Linked DNA regions of Allobranchiibius huperziae. The protein of the gene in region 1 interacts with the protein of each later gene in a pairwise test. Links are inferred from orthologs where the notes say so. Each region holds a gene or a part of one and is shown on either strand. Other genes may lie near its edges. The genes, in order: ndk and HNR15_RS02695.

Region 1 (10,557 bases):
GTTGCCGATACCCGCGACCACGTCCTGGTCCATCAGCAACTGGCCGATCGCCTTGCGGCTGCGATGGATCCGGTCCCACGCACGGCTCGGGTCGGCATCGGCTCGCAGCGGATCCGGACCGGTGCGCGCGATGACCTCCGTGACCTCCGTAGGAGTGCGCAGGGCGCAGATGATGGGCCCGCGCAGGTCGGCGACCGTGGTGTCGGTCGCCAGCCGCAGCCTCACGGCGCCGCGCGGAGGCGGCAGCATGTCGTCGTACGACAGCACACTGAACTTGCCGATCAGGCCGAGGTGCACGTGCAGCACCCGTTCTGCGGAGAACTCCACGAACAGGTGCTTGCCCCAGGCGTCCGCGCTGTCGAGATAGGTGCCGTCGAGCAGCGCCGCGCTCTCGGCGAAGCGGCCCTGCGGGCTGCTCACCGCCGGCCGGCTCCCGCCGAAGGCGTCGTCGATCGCGGAGGCGAGCCGGTGAATCGTATGTCCCTCTGGCACAGCCTCACTCAGCCGATCAACACGGTCGAGACGCGATCCAGCCGAGGCTGGTCGTACTGTCCATCCGACACCACACCGCGCGCCCAGGTCAGCAGCAGCCGGTCCCCCAGCACCTCGACCCCACCCATGTTGTTGTCGAACCATGGCCCGTGCGTGAGGTCCCACTCGTACGCCGGCCGCCGCACCTGCGGCAGCCGCCGCGCGAGGCGGCGCATCGGGCGCTTCGTCCAGTTCGCCAGGGTGCCCTGCAGCATCCGCACGTGGCGCGGCAGCGGGTTGCGGATCGGCGAGCAGACGACCTGCAGAATCCGCGAACTCAGCGCATAACGCTCGTGCTGCACCTGGGTGATGTAGGAGTTGTGCACGTCGCCGGACAGGAATGTGATCGTCGCCGGCGCCTCGCCGTGCTGGCCGCGTGCCACCTCCACCACCCGTTGCAGCACGTGGGCGAACGACCGCTCGAACGCCGCCCAGTGCTCCAGATCGACCGCCTCGCGCAGCTTCTCGCCGAGTCGCGCCGTCCGTGGCCCACCCCACGCGCCGCCCGCCATCGTCTCGTCGATCGACTCCAGGTCGTGGATGGCCGGCGGGAGGAAGAACGGCAGCGACGTGCCGATGAACAGGTGCGAGGTGTCACCGTGCAACTGCTCGTCGAACCACCGGCTCTCCTTCGCATCCAGCATCGCGCGCTTCCCCGGCTCCAGCACTCGGGCATTGCGCGAGTCAATGACGACGAGCCGACTCTCACCCAGATCACGGGTGAAGGAGAAGCGGTAGGTCTCCGGCTCGCGGTCGACCCGGTCGGCGAACGCCTCGATGACCTCGGTGATGTCCAGCTCACCCTCGGCCGGGTCATGGGCGGCGATCTGCCGCCAGATCTCGTCCTGCCGCAGCTCGTCCGGCGCAAGATTGCCCGCGTGCTGATAGATCCAGTACGACGCGAGCGCACCCTTGATCCGGTCGCGCCACCACGGGAGCTTGTTCATCTCCTCGTGCCAGGCCCGCGAGGTGTTCCAGTCGTCGCGCACGTCGTGGTCGTCGAAGATCATCGCGCTGGACAGGGTCGAGAGCAGCCATCGGTTCGCCGGGTCGGACCACGCGAGCCGGTAGAGCTCGGCGTACTCGACGAAGTCCTTCACCTCCGGTCCCGGTGGGTCATCCAATCCCCTTCTGCGCTTTATGAACTCGCGCATCGCACGGGACGTCTCGTCGGCGTAGAGCTGGTCGCCGAGGAAGAGCACGAAGTCGGGCCAGTGCGCGGGGTCGCGGATCATGTCCACCGCGTACGCGCGCAGGGCGTCGACACCGTGCGACTTCGTGCCCTCCTTGTCGTGCGGGACGCTCGTGCGGCAGGACCCGTAGAGGAAGTGCGACGGCCGGCTGCGGTCGAGGGTGGCGATCCGACACGGCGGGTAGGGGTCGCCCGGCACCGGCCACACGACCCCGCCGTCGACGGCCACCTGGTAGTCCTGGACCGACCCGGGCTCCAGCCCCTCGACCAGCACGATCGCGTAGTGGTGTCCGTGCGCGGCGAAGGTCGGCACGGAGGTGGTGTGGCCGTCTTCGCTGCGCACCTCGACCTGCCCGGCGGCGGCCGTCTCGACCCAGATCGTCGCCGTCGTCTCCCCCACATGGCGCAGCAGCGGACCGAGGACCAGCGGTGGAGGCATAGGACAGTCCTAGCAAACCGCGCCTCAGCGGGCGCGACGGCCCGGTGCGCGACTACGCGTCACGACGTACGCCGAGGGGTTGACGCCGTGGTAGCGCACCACCTGCTCACGCACGATCTTCAGCCCGCGGGTGCGTGCCAGAGCGTCCTTGAAGACCCGCTTGTCGTCGGTGAGCAGGACGCAACGACCGCTCAGCGTCAGCACACGCTCGATCTCGCGCAGCACCCGCGGGTAGAGCTCGATGTTGTTGCTGTTGCTGCCGATCCGCTTCCCGAACGGCAGGTCCGTGACGACGCGGTCCACGCTGCGGTCGGCCAGGTCCAGTCTGGCGGCGTCCCCCGCGGAAACCTCGATGCGCCGGTCGAGACCGCGTTCGGCGAGGTTGCGACGTGCCAGGTCGACGGCCTCGACGTCCCGGTCCAGAACGATGCACCGGCCGTCCGGCCGCTCGATCGCGTCGACGATCGGGACGGTGGCGACTCCCGCGCACGGATCGAGCAGGAGGTCGTGAGGAGCACACTTGGCGAGCCGCAGCAGGCCCGCGACCACCGACACGGGTGTCGCCGCCGGCAGACGGCGCAGCGTGCCGAATCGGGCTGCCCACGCCAGGGGCCCCAGCTGGGCGACACCGCGCTCGACATCCAGATTGACCTGCCAGTCGGAGGGGGCGTTCACCCACCCCGCTCCGTCGGAAAACCGTGCGATCAGCTCCTCGCGGACATCGGGCGCGGCCTGCACCCGGAACCGCACCGGCTGCTCGATGCCAGCGTCCCCTGCGAGCCGTCGTACGACATCGGCGATGACGTCGGACGGTGCATCCGGATCCCAGGGCAGCGCCACCCGGTCCAGCGCGACGGCGGACGTCAGGAAGCCCAGGTCCTCCACGTCCTGCAGGAGGATCTCCCCCGGCTCGATCGACCGGCTGCGGATGCCGTGCTCCTGCAGCAGGTCTCCGCGGAACAGATCCTCGAACCCGACCGCGCACGTCACGATCAGGTCCACCGGCATACCCGTGATCCTCTCAGGCCGCACGACGCTCGATCGTCAGCGGATTCGTGGCGCCGGCATCACTACGACGCTGACAACCGCTGAGGCCGCCTCCGGTTGTCAGCGGATTCGTGGCGCCGGCACCACCACGACGCTGACAACCGCGGCAGGGGCCCGGACGCACGGACGCCCGGCACCCCCGTTCGGGGGCACCGGGCGTCCGGGTACGGCGTATCAGACTCAGGCGTCGGCCGGGGTCGCGCCGGCGGGCTGGTTGGACTCGTTCGAGCCACCCTGCCCGCCACCGCTGTTGCCACGGCCGCGACCGCCACGACGGCGGTTGCGCGGGCGGCGTTCGCCACCCTCACCCTGGCCACCGGTGTCCTCGGACCCGGTGCCCTGCGCGGAACCGTCGTCCTCAGCGGCGACGGCCGTGGTGTCGTCCGCAGCGGTCTCGGGAACGGTGCTGACCGGAGCGGCGTCGGCCACGGGGGCCGGCTCCGCGGCGGCGGGGGCGGCCTCGGCAGCAGCCGACACGTCCTCGACGACGGCCAGCGACAGCTTGCCGCGCGGGTCGACCTCCTTGAGCTCGACCTGCACCTTCTGACCGATCTTCAGCACGTCCTCGACGTTGTCGATGCGCTTGCCGCCGACGAGCTTGCGCACCTCGGAGATGTGCAGCAGGCCGTCCTTGCCGGGCAGCAGGGAGACGAACGCGCCGAACGTCGTGGTCTTGACCACGGTGCCCAGGAAACGCTCGCCGACCTCCGGCATCTGCGGGTTGGCGATCGCGTTGACCGCGGCCCGGGCGGCCTCGGCCGACGCACCGTCGGTCGCGCCGATGTAGACCGTGCCGTCGTCCTCGATCGACAGGTCCGCGCCGGTGTCCTCCTGGATCTGGTTGATCATCTTGCCCTTCGGGCCGATGACCTCACCGATCTTGTCGACGGGCACCTTCACCGTGATGACACGCGGTGCGAAGGGGCTCATCTCGTCGGGGCCGTCGATGGCCTCGTGCATGACGTCCAGGATGTAGAGCCGGGCGTCGCGTGCCTGGGTGAGTGCACGGCCGAGCACGTCGGCGGGGATGCCGTCGAGCTTGGTGTCCAGCTGGATCGCGGTGACGAACTCCCGCGTGCCGGCGACCTTGAAGTCCATGTCGCCGAAGGCGTCCTCGGCTCCCAGGATGTCGGTCAGCGCGGCGTACTGGGTCTGTCCGTCGACCTCGGCGGAGACCAGGCCCATCGCGATGCCGGCGACCGGGGCGCGCAGCGGCACACCGGCGTTCAGCAGGGCGAGGGTGGACGCGCAGACCGAGCCCATCGAGGTGGAGCCGTTGGAGCTCAGCGCCTCGGAGACCTGACGGATCGCGTACGGGAACTCCTCGCGGGTCGGCAGCACCGGCATCAGGGCGCGCTCGGCGAGCGCTCCGTGGCCGATCTCGCGACGCTTCGGCGAACCGACGCGACCGGTCTCACCGGTGCTGTACGGCGGGAAGTTGTAGTTGTGCATGTAGCGCTTGCGCGACACCGGGCCGAGCGTGTCGAGCTGCTGCTCCATGCGCAGCATGTTGAGGGTGGTGACGCCCATGATCTGGGTCTCGCCACGCTCGAAGATCGCCGAGCCGTGCACCCGCGGGAGCACCTCGACCTCGGCGGACAGCGCACGGATGTCGGCCAGACCGCGACCGTCGATGCGCACCTTGTCGCGCAGGATCCGCTGCCGGACCTGAGCCTTCTGCAAGGCGCGGTACGCGGCGGACACCTCCTTCTCGCGACCCTCGAAGCGCTTGCCCTCGCCGGCCAGTTCGGCCTTCAGGGCGCCCTTGAGCTCCTCGATCTTGTCCTCGCGGTCCTGCTTGTCCACGATCGTGAACGCGGCGGCGACCTGCTCGGAGGCGTCCTTCTCGACGGCCTCGTAGACGTCGTCCTGGTAGTCCAGGAAGATCGGGAAGTCCTGCACGGGCTTCGCGGCCTGCGAGGCGAGCTCGGACTGCGCATCGCACAGGACGCGGATGAACTTCTTGGCCGCTTCCAGACCCTCGGCGACGATCTCCTCGGTAGGAGCAGTCTTGCCCTGGTTCTTCACCAGGTCCCAGGTCGCTTCGGTGGACTCGGCCTCGACCATCATGATCGCGACGTCGTCACCGGCGACGCGGCCGGCGACGACCATGTCGAAGGTCGAGCGCTGCGCGTCGGAGAAGTTGGGGAAGGCGACCCACTGGCCGTCGATGAGGGAGACGCGGGTGGCGCCGACCGGGCCGGAGAACGGCAGGCCGGAGATCTGCGTGGAGGCGGACGCACCGTTGATGGCGAGCACGTCGTACTGGTGGTCGGGGTTGAGCGACAGCACCGTGATGACGACCTGGACCTCGTTGCGCAGACCCTTCTTGAAGGTCGGGCGCAGCGGGCGGTCGATTAGGCGACAGGTCAAAATGGCATCCGTCGAGGGCCGTCCCTCGCGGCGGAAGAAGCTGCCGGGGATCTTGCCCGCGGCGTACATCCGCTCCTCGACGTCGACCGTCAGGGGGAAGAAGTCGAACTGGTCCTTCGGTTGCTTGCCTGCGGCCGTGGTGGACAGCAGGGTGGTCTCGTCGTCGAGGTAGCACAGCACGGAGCCGCCTGCCTGCTTGGCGAGGCGTCCGGTCTCGAACCGGACGGTGCGGGTGCCGAAGCTGCCGTTGTCGATCGTGGCTTCGGCGAAAGTGATCTCTGGACCCTCCATTGGGTCTCCTCTTCTGTTCTCTTCTGACCGGCCGGCGGATCGTCGTTGCCCGCGGCCGTTTTCTTCATCTCGGGGCGTACGGCGATGTTGCCCGCGGGCGGCAGCGCAGCGGCTGCGGCCGGCGGGGTCGACATACCCCCGAACACGCCAGAAGGCGGCCACCGCGAAGGTGACCGCCTGCTGGCGTGAAGTGGGTGATCAGCGACGTAGACCCAGTCGCTTGATGAGCGAGCGGTAACGCTCGACGTCGATGTCCTCGAGGTAGCGCAGCAGACGCTTGCGCTGGCCGACCAGGAGGAGCAGCCCGCGGCGGCTGTGGTGGTCGTGCGGGTGCTGACGCGAGTGCTCGGTGAGGTCCTTGATGCGCTGGGTCAGCATCGCGACCTGCACCTCGGGGGACCCGGTGTCACCCTCGGACGTTGCGTACTCGGACATGATCTGTGCCTTGACGGCGGTTTCCAGGGGCATCGTGAGGATGACTCCATTTCTGTGACTCGTTGCGCGGTGCTCCTGGGCATGTCCACCAGGGCGCTGTCGATCCGCGGCCGGTATACGGCGATCCCCAGAATAGCAGCGCGACAGGAGGCGCCCTAATCGGCCGAGGCCGCCACTACGCCTCCGCCGGGCCGCCTGCGAGCCGCGTCTTTCAGCTGATCGCGGCGGTGATGACGGCTGCGATGGCCAGGTGGCTGGCCGCAGTGACCCACACCGCGGGGTGCCGCTCGGTGGCGACCATCATCGCGCCGAGCTTTCCGGGCGTCAGGATGTCGAGGATGACGAAGAACACCGCCATGATCAGCATCCCGAGGATGCTGAAGACCGCGGTGCGGATGAGGCCGTCCGTCAGGTCGCCGTGGGCGCTGCGGATCGCCGCCACGATGATCGCGGCGACCGAGACCACGTTGACCGACACCAGGATGCAGGCGTTGGTGTTGCGCTGTTCCCAGATGAGCTCGTGCAGCTTGCCCGGGGTGAGCATGTCGATCATGGCGTAGCCGACGAGCATCATGCCGACGCCCACCCCGGCGTAGGCGGCGATCGCACCGACGTCGTTCCACAGATCCGAACTGGTCATCGCATCTCTCTCACTGGTCTGACGGCGGGCGTCACGGCGGGGCGGCTCCTGCTGAGGGTAGACGTGTCGGGCGTTCCCCTGCCTCGCTCACTGCGCGGCCGTTCAGCCGAGCCCCAGGTCACAGGTGAGCTGCCGCCACGCCGCGACCATGAGCGGTCCGCCGTGGCCCTCGGTGCTCTCGATGACCAACCGCGACCTCGGGAGCACGCGGTGCAGCGCGTACGCCGTCACCGCCGGTCCGCTGATGTCCCTGCGTCCGTGGACCAGCCCGACCGGTATCTCGCGCAGAGCGCCGGGGTCGGTGAGCAGCGGCGGGTCGACGAAGCCGTCATGACTCCAGTAGTGGGCGGTCAGCCGGGTGAATGCCACCTGGTAGTCGATCGGCCGCTCGCTGTGGCTGGTGGTCGGCTGCAGCAGCCCGACGTGCGCGTCCTCCCAGCGCATCCACGCCTCGGCCGCCGGGCGGTGTACGAGTGGGTCGGGGTCGGCCAGCAGACCTGCGTACGCCGTGACGAGTCGTCCCTGCCCGCGGCGGTAGCCGACGCCCGCGCGCTCGGCGTACCCGGCGTACTCATCCCACGCCTCGGGAAAGATCCGCCCGACGTGCTCGGTGATCCAGTCCACCTCCGCTCGGCCGGTGGTGGTGACCGCCATGACGCTGACCGCGAGGGTGCGTTCGGGGTGGGCGCGGCCGTAAGCGAGCCCCAGGGTCGAGCCCGACGACACCCCGGTCACGACCCAGCGCTCGATGCCGAGGTGGGTGCGCAGCGCTTCCAGATCGGCGATCAGGTGCGCCGTCGTGTTGGCGCCCAGGTCGTACGTCGGGTCGGACGCGTGCGGCGTCGACCGGCCGCAGCCGCGCTGGTCCAGGCCGATGACCCGGAAGCGGTCGTTGTCGAACCAGCCCCGGTAGCTGCCCTTGTTGAGACCGCCGCCCGGGCCGCCGTGCAGATAGACCAGAGGTACGCCGTCGAGGGCGCCGGAGTCCTCCCAGTAGACGCGGTGTCCGTCGCCGACCTCCAGCAGGCCGGTGGCTATGGGGTCCGTGTGCATGCGGTCATCGTGGCAGGCCGGCAGTGGCAGACTTGTCGCTCATGAGCCGATCCGTGCCGACTGATCGACCCAGTGAACGCGCCCGTTACGAGGCGGAGGTCGCGGCGTACGTCGCGGCCGGGGGGAACGAACAGGTCCAGCGGGTCATCACCGCGGTGCACGGGATGTCCCGTCGCCTCGCCCAGTGGTACACCCGCCAGCTGCAGGATGTCGGCCTCTCCTCCGGCGAGTGGTCGGTCATCTCCATCCTCGCCACGGCGCCCGACGGTCAGCTGACGACGCCGTCGTACCTGGCGCACGCGACCGCCATCGCGCCGTCGTCGATGACCCACCGGCTGGACCGGATGAGCGAGCGGGGGCTGCTCGAGCGCACCCCCGACAAGGAGAACCGGACCAGGATCCTCGTCGCGCTGACCGAGACGGGCTGGGAGCTGTTCAAACAGGTCATCCAGGAGTCGGACGTGATGGAGTCGGACGTGCTGGACCGGCTCGACACCACCGAGCGCGCGCGGCTGGCGACGCTGCTGGAGCAGGCGATCACCGGACTGGACGAGGCTCTCGGCGCCCGCTGACGGGGGCATGACCACGCTCACTCTGCGTTTCGGCCCGCTCGGCCCCGAACGCACGCCGCCGACCCGCGCGCACCCTGCATCTCGGCCCGCTCGGCCCCGAACGCACGCCACCGACCCGCGCCCACCCTGCGTTTCGGCCCGCTCGGCCGACGAAGGACCGTCGTAAAGGGAAACCCGGGTCCCCGCGAAGTATCGGAGCGCAGCGGAGAACGTCGTGGGGTGGTCTTCGTGGCGGGGTCCCCGCGAAGTATCGGAGCGCAGCGGAGAACTTCGTGGGGTGGTCTTCGTGGCGGGGTCCCCGCGAAGTATCGGAGCGCAGCGGAGAACTTCGTGGGGTGACTAGAACCAGATGGAGATCTCGCGGGCGGCCGACTCCGGTGAGTCCGAGCCGTGCACGATGTTGGCCTGCACCTTCTCGCCCCAGTCGCGCCCGAGGTCGCCGCGGATGGTGCCGGGCAGCGCCTTGGTCGGGTCGGTGGCGCCGGCCAGGGCGCGGAAGCCCTCGATGCAGCGGTGGCCCTCGACCACGACGAACGTGGCCGGCCCTGAGGACATGAAGTCCACGAGCGGCTCGTAGAACGGCTTGCCCTGGTGCTCCTCGTAGTGCCGGGCGAGGCGTTCGCGATCGGGGGTCGTGATGTGCAGGTCGGCCAGGACGTAGCCCTTGGACTCGATACGGCGCAGCACCTCCCCCGTCAGGCCGCGGCGGAAGCCGTCGGGTTTGACGATCACCAGGGTGCGTTCGATCTGCTCGCTCACGGGCGAAACCCTAACGGGTACGGGTCAGGTGGCCTGCAGCGCGCCGACCGACAGCAGCACGAAGAGCAGCACGGCCAGACCGATCCGGTAGAAGACGAACGGCCGCAGCGTGTGCGTGGTGAGGTAGCGCATCAGCCACGCGATGACGGCGTACCCGATGACGAACGCGAGCACCGTCGCGACGGCCACCTGGCCCCAGCCGTCCGGGTTGGGTTTGGACACCTCGCCGGCGAGCTCGAACAGGCCGGAGGACCACACCGCGGGGATCGCGAGCAGGAAGGAGTAGCGAGCAGCCGACTCCCGGCGGTAGCCCATCAGCATCCCGCCGCTCATCGTGCCGCCGGACCGAGAGACACCCGGGATCAGGGCCAGCGCCTGCCAGAGGCCGAAGAAGATGCCGTCGCGGGTGGTGAGGTCCTGCACCTGCTTGGTCTGCCGCGCGGTGCTGTCGGCATAGGCGATGACCAGCGCGAAGAGCAGCAACATGCTGGCGGTGATCCAGAGGTTGCGCGCCGGGCCTTCGATGGCGTTCTTGAAGATCAGCCCGAGGATGCCGATCGGCAGCGTGCCGATGATGACCAGCAGGAACTCCCGGGCGTCCGGGTCCGACCACGGCAGCCTGCGCCGCAGCGCGAGGACGCCGGCGCGGATGAGCCGCACGATGTCCCGCCAGAAGTAGACGAGCACCGCTGTCTCGGTGCCGAGCTGATTGATGGCGGTGAACGCCGATCCGCCGCCGTCGTTGTCGAAGAAGAGCCGACCCACGATCAGCTGATGTGCCGAGGACGAGACGGGGATGAACTCGGTCAGGCCCTGCACGATGCCGAGCAGGACCGCTTCGAGCCAACTCATGCGGTCACCGGGACCCGGACGGTCTGGACGATCGGGGTCGGGACGATCACGGTTGTCGCTCCAAGTAGTCGGCGGTCAACTGGTCCATCTTGCGGCCCTGCACCAGTGCCGTGATCCACAGCGCGAGGAAGATCACCCCCACCACGAACATCAGCGGCACCACGAAAACCGCGGCCAGCGTAGCGATCTGGACCACCCAACCCAGCGCGACACCCCAGGGGCGACGCATCGTTCCCGCCGTGACGATGCACAGCACCGCCAGCACGCCACCCACCCAGAGGTACGCCGGGTGGCCGACGCCGTCACGCGACTTGGCGATCGCGTACGCCACCAGCCCACCGAGCAGGACCACTACGACCTGGAAGGCGACCAC
Region 2 (10,481 bases), 1.8 Mb from region 1 along the record:
GACGGCAAGTTCACCCCCGCCCTGATCGACACCGTGGCCATCCGGCTCAACGACGAGCACCACGCGCAGACCAAGGTCGTCTCCATCACGCAGACGACCGAGCTGGGCACCGCGTACGCCGTTGACGAGATCGCCGCCATCGCCGAGCACGTGCACTCCCGCGGGTGGGTGCTGCACGTGGACGGGTCCCGCCTGTCCAACGCCGCCGCGTCGCTGGGCGTTTCCTTCAAGGAGATGATCACCGACACCGGCGTGGACATCGTGTCGTTCGGCGGCACGAAGAACGGACTCATGGTCGGCGAGGCCGTGCTGGTCCTCAACCCGGACGTCGTCACCGGCATGAAGTACCTGCGCAAGCAGTCGATGCAGCTGGCGTCGAAGATGCGCTTCATCTCCACCCAGCTCGAGGCGCTGTTGTCCGGCGATCTCTACCTGCGCAACGCCTCGCATGCCAACGCGATGGCCCGGCTGCTCGCGGAGCGGGTGCGCGACATCCCCGGCGTGCAGGTGCCCCGGCCGGTGCAGGCGAACGCCGTCTTCGCGATCCTGCCGCACGACGTCAGCGAGCGGCTGATGGAGCGTTTCCACTTCTACTTCTGGGACGAGGGCGTCGGCGAGGTGCGCTGGATGTGCTCCTTCGACACCACGGAGGACGACATCGAGACGTTCGCCGCGGCGATCCGCGCCGAGATGACGAGCGCGACGAGCGAGACGAGCATCGCGCACTGACCCGCTCGGTAAGAGCGGGCCGGGGTCACCAGAGGTGCAGCGACCCCGCGAAGACGTCGTGGATGTCCTGCTCGGTGACGTCCTTGGGAGCGGTGGCGAGCAGCCGCTGCTGTTTCATCGTCCCCTCGACGAGGTCGTCGAAGTCGGAGGCCGAGTAGCCGATCGCCGCAACGCCGTTCGGCATGCCGATGGCGCGCATGAGGTCTGCCAGCACCGAGGGCAACTGGTCGCGGGGGTCGTCGGTTCGGGGCGCGTCGGGCGCGAGCAGGGCTGCCGCCCGCAGGTGCCGATCGGGTGACGCGTCGTACGTGAAGCGGAACGCCGCCGGCGCGGTCAGCGACACCGACATCCCGTGCGGCACCATCGCGGCGTCCTGCGGGTAGTCGGCGGGCCGGTAGTCGCGCACCCGCCCGGCGATGGGGTAGGCGTTCGCGTGCGGGATGTGCACGCCCGCGTTGCCGAAGCCCATGCCGGCGAACGTCGCCGCGAGCGCCATGTCGAAGCGCGCGTCCTTGTCCGACCCGTCCTGCACGGCGCGCCGGAACGAGCCCGCCATCAGAGTGAGGGACTTCTCGGCCCACATGTCGGCGACCGGGTTGGCGCCGCAGTAGGGCACCCGCTCGCTCGGTTGCTTCGCCGCGAACGACGTGTACGGCTTGGCCGTGTAGCTCTCCAGCGCGTGGCACAGGATGTCCATGCCGGAGCACGCGGTGACCATCGGCGGCTGGCTGACGGTGAGGTCGGGGTCGACGACGGCGGTGGTCGGGCGCAGCGAGACGTGGCTGATGCCGGTCTTCACGTGCTGGGAGAGCACGTCGAGCACGCAGATGGTGGTGCTCTCCGACCCGGTGCCCGTCGTGGTCGGTACGGCGACCAGCGGCTTGAGAGGCCGCGTCGGGTCGGCGCCCTTCCCGACCGGCGCGTTGACGTAGTCCATCAGCTCGCCGGAGTTGGTGGTGAGCAGGTTGATGGCCTTGGCGGTGTCGATGCTGGAGCCGCCGCCGACGGCCACGAAGGCGTCCCACGGTCCATGCTCGCGCGCCCAATCCACAGCAGCCGCAAGGCTCTCGTCGGTCGGCTCGACATGGGACCCGTCGTACACCTCGACCTGCACGCCCGCCTCGCGCAGCGAGTCGGCGACGTGTCCGGGCGCACCCGTGGCGGCGACGCCCTTGTCGGTGACGACCAGGACCCTCCGCGCTCCTTGCGCCGCCAGGTCGTAGCCCACTTCGCGCGATGCCCCCGGGCCGAGCTTCAGGTGCGGTGCGGCGTAGGTGAAGACGGTCTCGCGGGCATCGCTCATTTCGCCAGTATGTCGTCGCCCGCCGCGGCGCCCTGATCGGCCCATACGACGACGCGTGCCGGGTCGACGTCGAAGCGGCAGGTGCCGCCGACCGGTACCTGCGACAGGTCGCGGGCCGTGGCGGCGAGGAGGACGTCGTCCCCGAGCCGCAGGGTCACCGCGATGTGGGATCCGAGGTCGGCAGCGTCCTCGACGACCGCATGATGCTCGCCGTCCGGGCGGAGCACGACGTCCTGCGGGCGCACGCACCACGTCACCGGCGTATCGGCCGGTAGCCCTGTCGTCACGAGAAATTCGCAACCCCCTGCCCGCAACGCCCCGCCGGCCGTGAGCCGGCCCACCGCGACGTCCGGGATGCCGACCAGCCGCGCCACGGTCGGTGATGCCGGGCGCCGGTAGACCTCGGTGACGGGACCTGCCTGCAGCAGCTTGCCGTCCGCGATGACCAGCACCTCGTCCGCGAGCAGCGCCGCCTCGACCGGGTCGTGCGTGACCAGCACGGTGGACAGCCCGCTCTCGCGCTGCAGACGTCGCACTGTCGTCTGCAGGCCGGCGCGCACGGGTACGTCCAGCGCGGAGAACGGTTCGTCGAGCAGCACGACGCGAGGGTTCTGGCTCAGCGCCGCCGCGAGGCTCACCCGCTGGCGTTCCCCGCCGGACAGCTCCTGCGGGCGGCGGTCGAGCAGCTGGTCCAGGCCGAGCGTCTGCAGCCACCACGCGGCCAGCGCCGGGTCCGCGCGCACCCCGAACGTCGCGTGCTCCCACACGGTCAGATGGGGGAAGAGGCCACGGTTCTGCGGGACGTAGCCGACGCCGCGCAGTTGGGCGGGCACCTGTGCGACCGCGTCCCCCGCGAAGTCCACTTCGTCGCCGGGTGCGGCGTTCAGTCCGGCAATCGCTTTCAAGGTGAGGGTTTTTCCCGACCCGGAGGGTCCGAGCACGGCCAGCCGATCGCTGCCCGCCCGATGGGCGAGCTGGAGGTCGAAGTCGCCCACCCGCTGTCGCAGGGCGAAACCGACGGGCACCCGTGCGGCAGCCTGCGGGTGCACGGGCGAGGGGACCCGGGCGCGGTGTCGGCGCCGGGGGAGGCGCAGACCGGCGAGCAGGAGGCCGACGACCGCGATGCCGAGCGCGAGGGCGGTCGGTGCCTGGGTGGTGGGCAGACCGGTGGCCGAGAACTGCACCGAGGTGAAGACGGGCAGCGTGTACGGGTGGTAGGCGAGCAGCACCGTGGCGCCGTACTCGCCCAGCGCTCGCAGCCAGGTCAGCACCGCACCCGCTCGGATCCCGTCCGCGGCCAACGGCAGATCCACCTTGAGGAAGCGAGCGAGCGCGCCGTGACCGAGGGTGGCTGCCAGGTCGTCGAGCGCGGGGTCCCGCTCCGCGAAGGCCGACCGTGCCGCGATGATCAGGAACGGGGCGGCGACGAAGGTCTGCGCGATCACCACTCCGGCCGTGGTGCCGGTGAGCCCGCCGCTGACATGCGTGCCGAGCCAGGTGTAGGGCCCGACCAGGTAGATCAGCACGATGCCGCTCATCACCGGCGGCAGCGCGAGCGGCAGTTGGACGACGACCGTCACCACGCGTGCGAACGCGCCGGTCGACGTCGCGAGCCAGCGCGCGAGCGGCACCCCGAGCAGCAGGACGATGACGGTGCTGATGCTGGCGCTCGCGACCGACGTACGCGCCGCCGCCCACAGCCCGGACTCACCGAATCCACGGTCGCCGGAGGTCGCGAAGCGCCAGGCGAAGTAGACCAGCGGCACGAGCAGATAGAGCGCCAGCAGCCCGCCGAGATACCTCAGCGGGCTGCTGCGCGTCGTGGCGCGACGGTGGGCTACGGGGTGCTCCTCAACTGCTGGGCAGCAGACCTGCGGGCGGTGTGCCGGTGACCTTGGGCGGCGAGGTCACGGTGAACGCCGCGGCCTTGAAGATCGCCTGTGTCTGCGATCCCAGCAGATATTTCACGAACGCCGCGGCACCCGCGGCGTTCGGCGCGCCCTTCAACACCGTGACCGTGTAGCTCGCCTTCAGGTCGGTCCCGGTCAGCGGGACCGTCTGGATGCCGGCCGTCTTGGCCTCGCTGGTGTAGAAGAAGCCCGCGTCCAGCTGCCCCGACTGCAGATTCGCGACCAAGGTCTCCTCGGGGAAGACGTCGGAGGTGGACGAAGCGACCTTCGACAGAGCCGGATGGGCCTTCGCGTCGTCGCTCAGCGCCTGCGCGGTGAGCTTGCCCTTCGGATCGGTCTTGGGGTCGGTGAAGCCGACCTCGAAACCGGGCTGGGTGATCACGTCGTACCAGGGCTTGGTCTTGAGGGCGCTCGCGAACCTGCTCTTGGGGTTGATGCCGAGGACGAGCTTGGAGGAGCCGAAGGTGACGTACCAGCTCACCCAGTCACCGTTGGCGGTGCCCATCAGGGACTGGTCGGCCTTCGGGCTGGCGCTCACGAAGACGTCGCCCCGGCGCACCTTGCCCTTGATCTGGCTCGCCAGAGCGGTCGACCCCGCGGAGAAGCCACTGAACGAATACCCGGTACCGGCCTTGAATCCCGGCCCGATCTTGTCCTCCATCAGCTTCACCAGCGACCCGGCGTAGAGCACGTTGACGCTCCCGGTGCCCTTGGCGGGCGACGTGGACGAAGTCGTGGTGGACGCACTGCTCGAGCTGGAGCCGGACCCGGATGCGCCGGCCGAAGACGAGCCCGGCGAGGACGACCCACTGCTGCATCCGGCGGTGGCGCAGGTACCGAGGGTCACGAGGACCAGACTGCCGAGCAGGCGCTTCATGGGTGGTGCCTTCCGGTGGACGACGACAGCGCGTGCGCGCGACGGGACCATCCTGTCCCATTCGGTAGTCAAGGTGCGACTACTACGCCGGTTCGTCGAGGATCGTGTCGAGGAAGTCGATCGCCACCCGGGTCGACAGCAGCCGCCACACCACGACCCGGCGATCGAAGCCCACGCTCTGCTCCAGTTCCTGCTCGATCTGCGCCACCCGTTCGGTGAATCTCGTGCGCTGTGCCCGGGCGAGCGGACGCGGGTCGGCCCCGGCGCCGTCGATCAGGGCCAGCTTGAGCAGGAACATCGACCGGAAGTCGCGTACCCGTTCGACCGGCTCCGCCAGCCAGCGCTCGGTCTCGACCTGCCCGGCCGCGGTGATGTCGACGATGGTGCGCCGCGGGCCGCGGTCGCCCGGCTCGCCCGCCCGCTCGCGCACCAGGTCGCGTTCGATCAACCGGGCCAGCTCGCGGTAGACCAGGGGCCGGGTGAGACTCCACACCCGTCCCAGGTCGCCGGTGGGCTGCAGCCGCCGGGCGATCGCGAAACCGTGGGTAGGCCCCTGCGCGATCGCGCCCAGCACGGCGTACGCCGCGGGGCTCATCGGTGGGTGGCTGGGCGGCATCGTGCGGGCGGTCGCCGAAACGGCGGGACGCTCAGTCGTTCCGCGACGTGAGCCGGCGCGGTTCGGGCTGCTTGGGCAGCAGGTCGTCGCCGGAGCTTCGGCCCTTCAACCGCCGCTGCACCCAGGGCGCCAGGTAGTCCTTCGCCCAGGCGGCGTTCTCGTGGGCGATGTGGGCGCGCGACAGGACGGGCCCGGCGGGCAGCGCCGCGGCCCACTCGCGCTCGCCCTCGATGACGCCCAGGGTCCAGCCGGCCTGCAGGGCGACCCGACGGTGGCCCTCGGTCGACAGGTGCAACCGGTCCGGTGACCACATCCGCGCGTCCCGCAGCGACCGCATCGACCAGATGTCGAGCACGTACGCCTCGGTGCGCTGCGCGATACCCCACAGGTTGGCGTTGTGTGCCGCGATCCTCGGGCGGGCGGCCTTGATGACCGGCGCCTGCGCGGGATCGGCCAGCGTGGCCAGCAGGACGTCCGCGCCCGCGGTCCGGGCCCGCATGACGGCCGCCTCGATCCGGTCGGCGATGTCGTCCAGGTCGGCCCGGGGGCGCAGGATGTCGTTCCCGCCGCCGATCATCGACAGCAGGTCGGGTTTGAGGGGCAGCGCGGCGTCGAGCTGCGGCCCCACCACGTCGGCCAGCAGCCGTCCGCGGATCGCGAGGTTGGCGTAGTCGAAGTCGGTGCGGCGGTCGCTGTTCTGCTTGGCCAGCTGCCCGGCGAGGCGGTCGGCCCAGCCGATGTAGGACTCCGGGCGCGCCGGGTCCGGGTCGCCGACCCCCTCGGTGAAGGAGTCCCCGATCGCGACGTACCGATGCCATGTCATGCCAAGCTCCAATCCACGGGGGCGCCACCCTGCTCGGTGAGCAGGGTATTCGCGCGACTGAACGGGCGGGAGCCGAAGAAGCCGTTGCGTGCGGACAGGGGGGAGGGGTGCGCGCTCTCGACGTACGGCGTGCTGCCGAGGCGGGGCACCAGCGAGCGGGCGTCTCGGCCCCACAGGATCGCGACCAGCGGCTGGTCGCGCGCGACGAGCGCGTCGATGGCGCGCGCCGTGACCTCCTCCCAGCCGTGGCCGCGGTGGCTCGCCGGCTTGCCGGGCTGCACGGTCAAGACCCTGTTGAGCAGCAGCACCCCGCGCTCGGCCCACGGTGACAGGTCGCCGCTGCCGGGGGTCGGGACGCCGAGGTCGCTGCTCAGCTCGGTGTAGATGTTGGCGAGACTGCGGGGCACCGGGCGCACGTCCGGTGCGACCGAGAAGGACAGCCCGACCGCGTGGCCGGGCGTCGGATAGGGGTCCTGACCGACGATGAGCACCTTCACCTCGTCCAGCGGCTGCCCGAACGCGCGCAGCACCCTGTCACCGGCGGGAAGGTAGCCACGTCCGGCGGCCAGCTCGGCGCGCAGGAAGGCTCCGCAGGCGCTGATCGTGTCGGCGACCGGCTCGAGGGCGCCGGCCCAGCTCGGGTGGACGAGCTCGGGCAGCGGCGCGGTCGGCATACGGCCAACCTACGACGCCCATGTGGCGCGGCCGGCCTGGCACCTACACTCGCGGTCGTGCACGGCTACGACGAATACACGCAGGACCTGGGCAAGTCGATCCTCGAGTACGCCGCGGAGCGACTCGCGCTCGACCCGGTCCCTCTCGACGGTCCGCGGACCAAGGAGCAGCTGGACGCTGTGGCCGGGGAGGCGTTGACGGAGAAGGGTATCGGCGGCCAGGAGGCGCTGCGCCTCTTCGCCGAGGAGCTCTCGCTGGCGTGCCTGTCGACCGACCACCCGCGCTATCTGTCCTTCATCCCGTGCGCACCGACGCGCGAGGCCGCGATGTTCGACCTGGTCGTGGGGGCCTCGTCCATCTACGCGGGTTCATGGCTCGAGGGGGCGGGCGCCGTCTACGCAGAGAACCAGGCCCTGCGCTGGATCGCCGACCTCGTCGGGCTGCCCGAGGGCGCCGGCGGCTCCTTCGTGCAGGGCGGCACGATCGGCAACCTCTCGGCGCTGGTCACCGCCCGCGAGACCGCCCGCGTACGTAGCGGCGCCCGACCGTTCCGCGTCGCGGCCACCGTCGGATCGCACTCCTCCATCGCGTCGGCCTGCCGGGTCATGGACGCCGAACTGGTGCAGGTGCAGGTCGGCGACGACCTGCGGCTGACCGGTGAGGCGCTGCGCGAGGTGCTCATCGACGAGGGGCCGGAGTCGTTCTTCGCCGTCGTGGCGACCTGCGGCACCACCAACTTCGGCGTCATCGACGACCTGGAGTCGGTCGCCGCGGTGTGCGAGGAGTTCGGCATCTGGTTCCACTGCGACGGCGCGTACGGCGGCGCCGGGCTCGCCGCGCCCAGCGTCCGGCCCAAGTACGCCGGCATCGAGCGCTGCGACTCCTTCATCGTCGACCCGCACAAGTGGCTCTTTGCGCCGTTCGACTGCTGCGCGCTGCTCTACCGCGACCCGGCGCTGGCCCGGGCCGCGCACACCCAGCACGCGTCGTACCTCGACGTCCTCACCGACGCCCCGGACTGGAATCCCACGGACTACTCGGTGGGGCTCACCCGGCGCGCGCGGGGTCTGCCGTTCTGGTTCTCCCTGGTCGCGAACGGCACGCAGAAGTACAGCGCGGCGATCGAGCGCACCCTGGAGGTGACCCGGTTCGCCGAGGCGCAGGTGATCTCGCGCGACTACCTCGAGGTCGTGCGCCACGCCGACCTGTCGATCCTGGTCTTCCGCCGGCTCGGCTGGGAGCCCGCGGACTACCACCGCTGGTCCGACGGTCTGCTGGAGCGCCAGGAGGGGTTCGTGGTGCCCACCTCGCACGACGGGGAGACGCTCGCGCGCTTCGCGATCGTCAACCCGCTCACCAGCGAGGACGACATCACCGCGATCCTCGACTCGATGGCCTGACCTGCCCGGACCTCCCGCGGCGCGCGGACGTTCGTTGGTGCGGGTTCTGCGTCTGCGGCCAGTGCTGCAGCCCTGGCCGCAGACGCAAACCGGCCACGCCGACGCTTTGGCTTCGCCGTCGGATCGCCTCAGGCGGCGCGGATCTGCAGCTGTTGCCCGTCCGGGTCGGTCACGTGGACCGACCGCGCGTCGTCCTCGTGGGTGACGGTCGCGTCCGCGTAGCCGTGGTCCTGTAGGTCCTTCGCGACCGTGTCGAGGTCGCGCGCCGTGGTCAGGCACAGGCTCACCAGAGCGCCGGACCTGCCGGTGAGGGAGGTGCCGTCGCCGACGTGCAGGCCCACCGCGCCCGTCCCCGCGGAGAACTGCGCGTACGTGCCGTCCGCCGCGCTCATCGAGCGCTCGAGCCCCAGTGTCCGGAGGAACCGCACGTAGGGGCCGGCGGGATCGGTGAAGCGGACCGCCACCACGCAGGTCGAGGCGTCGGGCGTCGGTTCGTGCGTCTGGTAGCCGTAAGTGTCGGCGTGCACCGAGTTGATCTGCACCTCGTCACCCAGCGGATCGGTGATCATCAGCGATGCGCCGAAGGTCTCATCGACGTACGTCGTGCCGAGTCGCTCGGCCAGGCCGATCAGGTCCGAGGACTCGAAACACAGATTCGTCTGACCGGCGGCGCTCGGGGAGTCCGCGTCGCCGGCGGAATGCAACCAGACGCGGCCCGCACCCGCGTGCAGATCGACCCAGCCGGACGACGTGACGGCGGGGGAGAGGCCGAGCACCTCGAGGAACTCCCGCATGGCCGGCAGGTCGTCGGTGTAGCGGATGGCGGCGACGGTCAGAGGCATGGTCATGACTCCCTTTCGGTGGACGTGCTCGTGGGCGTGCCGGGGTGGTCGGGGGCGTCGCCGTCGAGGTAGTCGGTGAGCGCACGTGAGACGAGGGTGGACAGGCTGCTGCCCTCGTCGACGGCCCGGTGCTTCACCCGGGTCACGAGGTCGGGCGGGAGGTAGACGTTGAACTGCACCTTGGAGGAGGGGTCGCGAGCTGTCATGACAGAATGCTAGCAAAGTAGCAAGCGAGTGGGAAGGGGTTGACGAGATGCTCGAAGATCGCCCCATCCGGCTCATCCGTCACGGCACGCCGCAGCGGAATGACAAGGGTGTGATTCGCTCCTATAGTCGAGGCTGTTCATCTCGACGGCTGAAAGGTTGCCCATGAGCGTCGCCGACGCGCAGGTCCAGGGGGCCGACCGCACCAGTGATCTGTCCGATCGTGACCGTCGCATCCTGGACTTCGAGCGCACCTGGTGGAAGCTGCAGGGCTCCAAGGAGCAGGCCATCCGCGAGACGTTCGACCTCAGCTCCACGCGTTACTACCAGGCGCTGAACTCCCTGATCGACACCCCGGGCGCCCTCGCGTACGACGCCATGCTGGTCAAGCGACTGCAGCGGCTGCGGGCCGGCCGGATGCGCCAGCGCACCGCTCGTCGACTCGGGTTCGACCAGGGCGAGAAGGCCTGACCCCCTCCAGCCGCCGGGCCTGAAGTCCGGCCTCCCATCCGGTGCGATCCGCGGGGCCCCAGCCGTTTGCACTCGGGGGCGGCGAGTGCCAATAATGCTGTTAGCACTCTCGCCATGAGAGTGACAGACAGTGGCCGTCCGACGAGTGCCGCTCACCGCCGGGTATCCGTACACCCGGGCAGGCGCGGCTCGTCCGTCGCGGGCGTCGTACGGCCAGCTTCGGTACGCACTGTGGGAGGACCACGCAGATGGCCAAGACCATTGCATTCGACGAAGAGGCCCGCCGCGGCCTCGAGCGGGGCATGAACATCCTCGCCGACGCCGTGCGCGTCACACTCGGCCCCAAGGGCCGCAACGTGGTGCTCGAGAAGAAGTGGGGAGCCCCCACGATCACCAACGACGGTGTCAGCATCGCCAAGGAGATCGAGCTCGAGGACCCCTACGAGAAGATCGGCGCCGAGCTGGTCAAGGAGGTCGCCAAGAAGACCGACGACGTCGCCGGTGACGGTACGACGACGGCGACCGTGCTGGCCCAGGCCATGGTCCGCGAGGGGCTGCGCAACGTCGCCGCCGGCGCGAACCCGATGGCCCTCAAGCGCGGCATCGAGGCCGCCGTGGCCGCGGTGTCCGC

The links.
Region 2: the proteins of ndk (region 1) and HNR15_RS02695 interact in binary tests that used the Escherichia coli proteins (3 or more experiments, as listed by UniProt). The link is inferred for Allobranchiibius huperziae from one-to-one orthologs.

The regions. Positions count from the first base shown.
Region 1 is NZ_JACCFW010000001.1:2,371,484-2,382,040, forward strand. The notes cover bases 7,623-10,555. They hold ndk (nucleoside-diphosphate kinase), read right to left. Parts: upstream 9,333-10,555; coding sequence 8,913-9,332; downstream 7,623-8,912. Other genes in these bases: HNR15_RS11140 (alpha/beta fold hydrolase), read right to left, coding at 7,623-8,001; HNR15_RS11145 (MarR family winged helix-turn-helix transcriptional regulator), read left to right, coding at 8,043-8,573; HNR15_RS11155 (undecaprenyl-diphosphate phosphatase), read right to left, coding at 9,357-10,184; HNR15_RS11160 (DUF4233 domain-containing protein), read right to left, coding at 10,231-10,555. Also shown: HNR15_RS11110 (Fpg/Nei family DNA glycosylase), read right to left, coding at 1-492; HNR15_RS11115 (alkaline phosphatase D family protein), read right to left, coding at 501-2,162; HNR15_RS11120 (TRM11 family SAM-dependent methyltransferase), read right to left, coding at 2,187-3,170; HNR15_RS11125 (polyribonucleotide nucleotidyltransferase), read right to left, coding at 3,390-5,873; rpsO (30S ribosomal protein S15), read right to left, coding at 6,072-6,341; HNR15_RS11135 (DUF350 domain-containing protein), read right to left, coding at 6,520-6,948; more of HNR15_RS11140, read right to left, coding at 7,051-7,622; more of HNR15_RS11160, read right to left, coding at 10,556-10,557. UniProt on the Escherichia coli protein: Major role in the synthesis of nucleoside triphosphates other than ATP. The ATP gamma phosphate is transferred to the NDP beta phosphate via a ping-pong mechanism, using a phosphorylated active-site intermediate.
Region 2 is NZ_JACCFW010000001.1:552,146-562,626, forward strand. Bases 5,094-7,950 are described here. They hold HNR15_RS02695 (uracil-DNA glycosylase), read right to left. Parts: upstream 6,933-7,950; coding sequence 6,255-6,932; downstream 5,094-6,254. Other genes in these bases: HNR15_RS02685 (PadR family transcriptional regulator), read right to left, coding at 5,094-5,414; HNR15_RS02690 (SGNH/GDSL hydrolase family protein), read right to left, coding at 5,467-6,258; HNR15_RS02700 (pyridoxal-dependent decarboxylase), read left to right, coding at 6,990-7,950. Also shown: HNR15_RS02665 (threonine aldolase family protein), read left to right, coding at 1-729; HNR15_RS02670 (hydroxyacid-oxoacid transhydrogenase), read right to left, coding at 755-2,032; HNR15_RS02675 (ATP-binding cassette domain-containing protein), read right to left, coding at 2,029-3,798; HNR15_RS02680 (substrate-binding domain-containing protein), read right to left, coding at 3,884-4,819; more of HNR15_RS02685, read right to left, coding at 4,902-5,093; more of HNR15_RS02700, read left to right, coding at 7,951-8,333; HNR15_RS02705 (VOC family protein), read right to left, coding at 8,462-9,175; HNR15_RS02710 (ribbon-helix-helix domain-containing protein), read right to left, coding at 9,178-9,381; HNR15_RS02715 (DUF3263 domain-containing protein), read left to right, coding at 9,545-9,850; groL (chaperonin GroEL), read left to right, coding at 10,099-10,481. UniProt on the Escherichia coli protein: Excises uracil residues from the DNA which can arise as a result of misincorporation of dUMP residues by DNA polymerase or due to deamination of cytosine.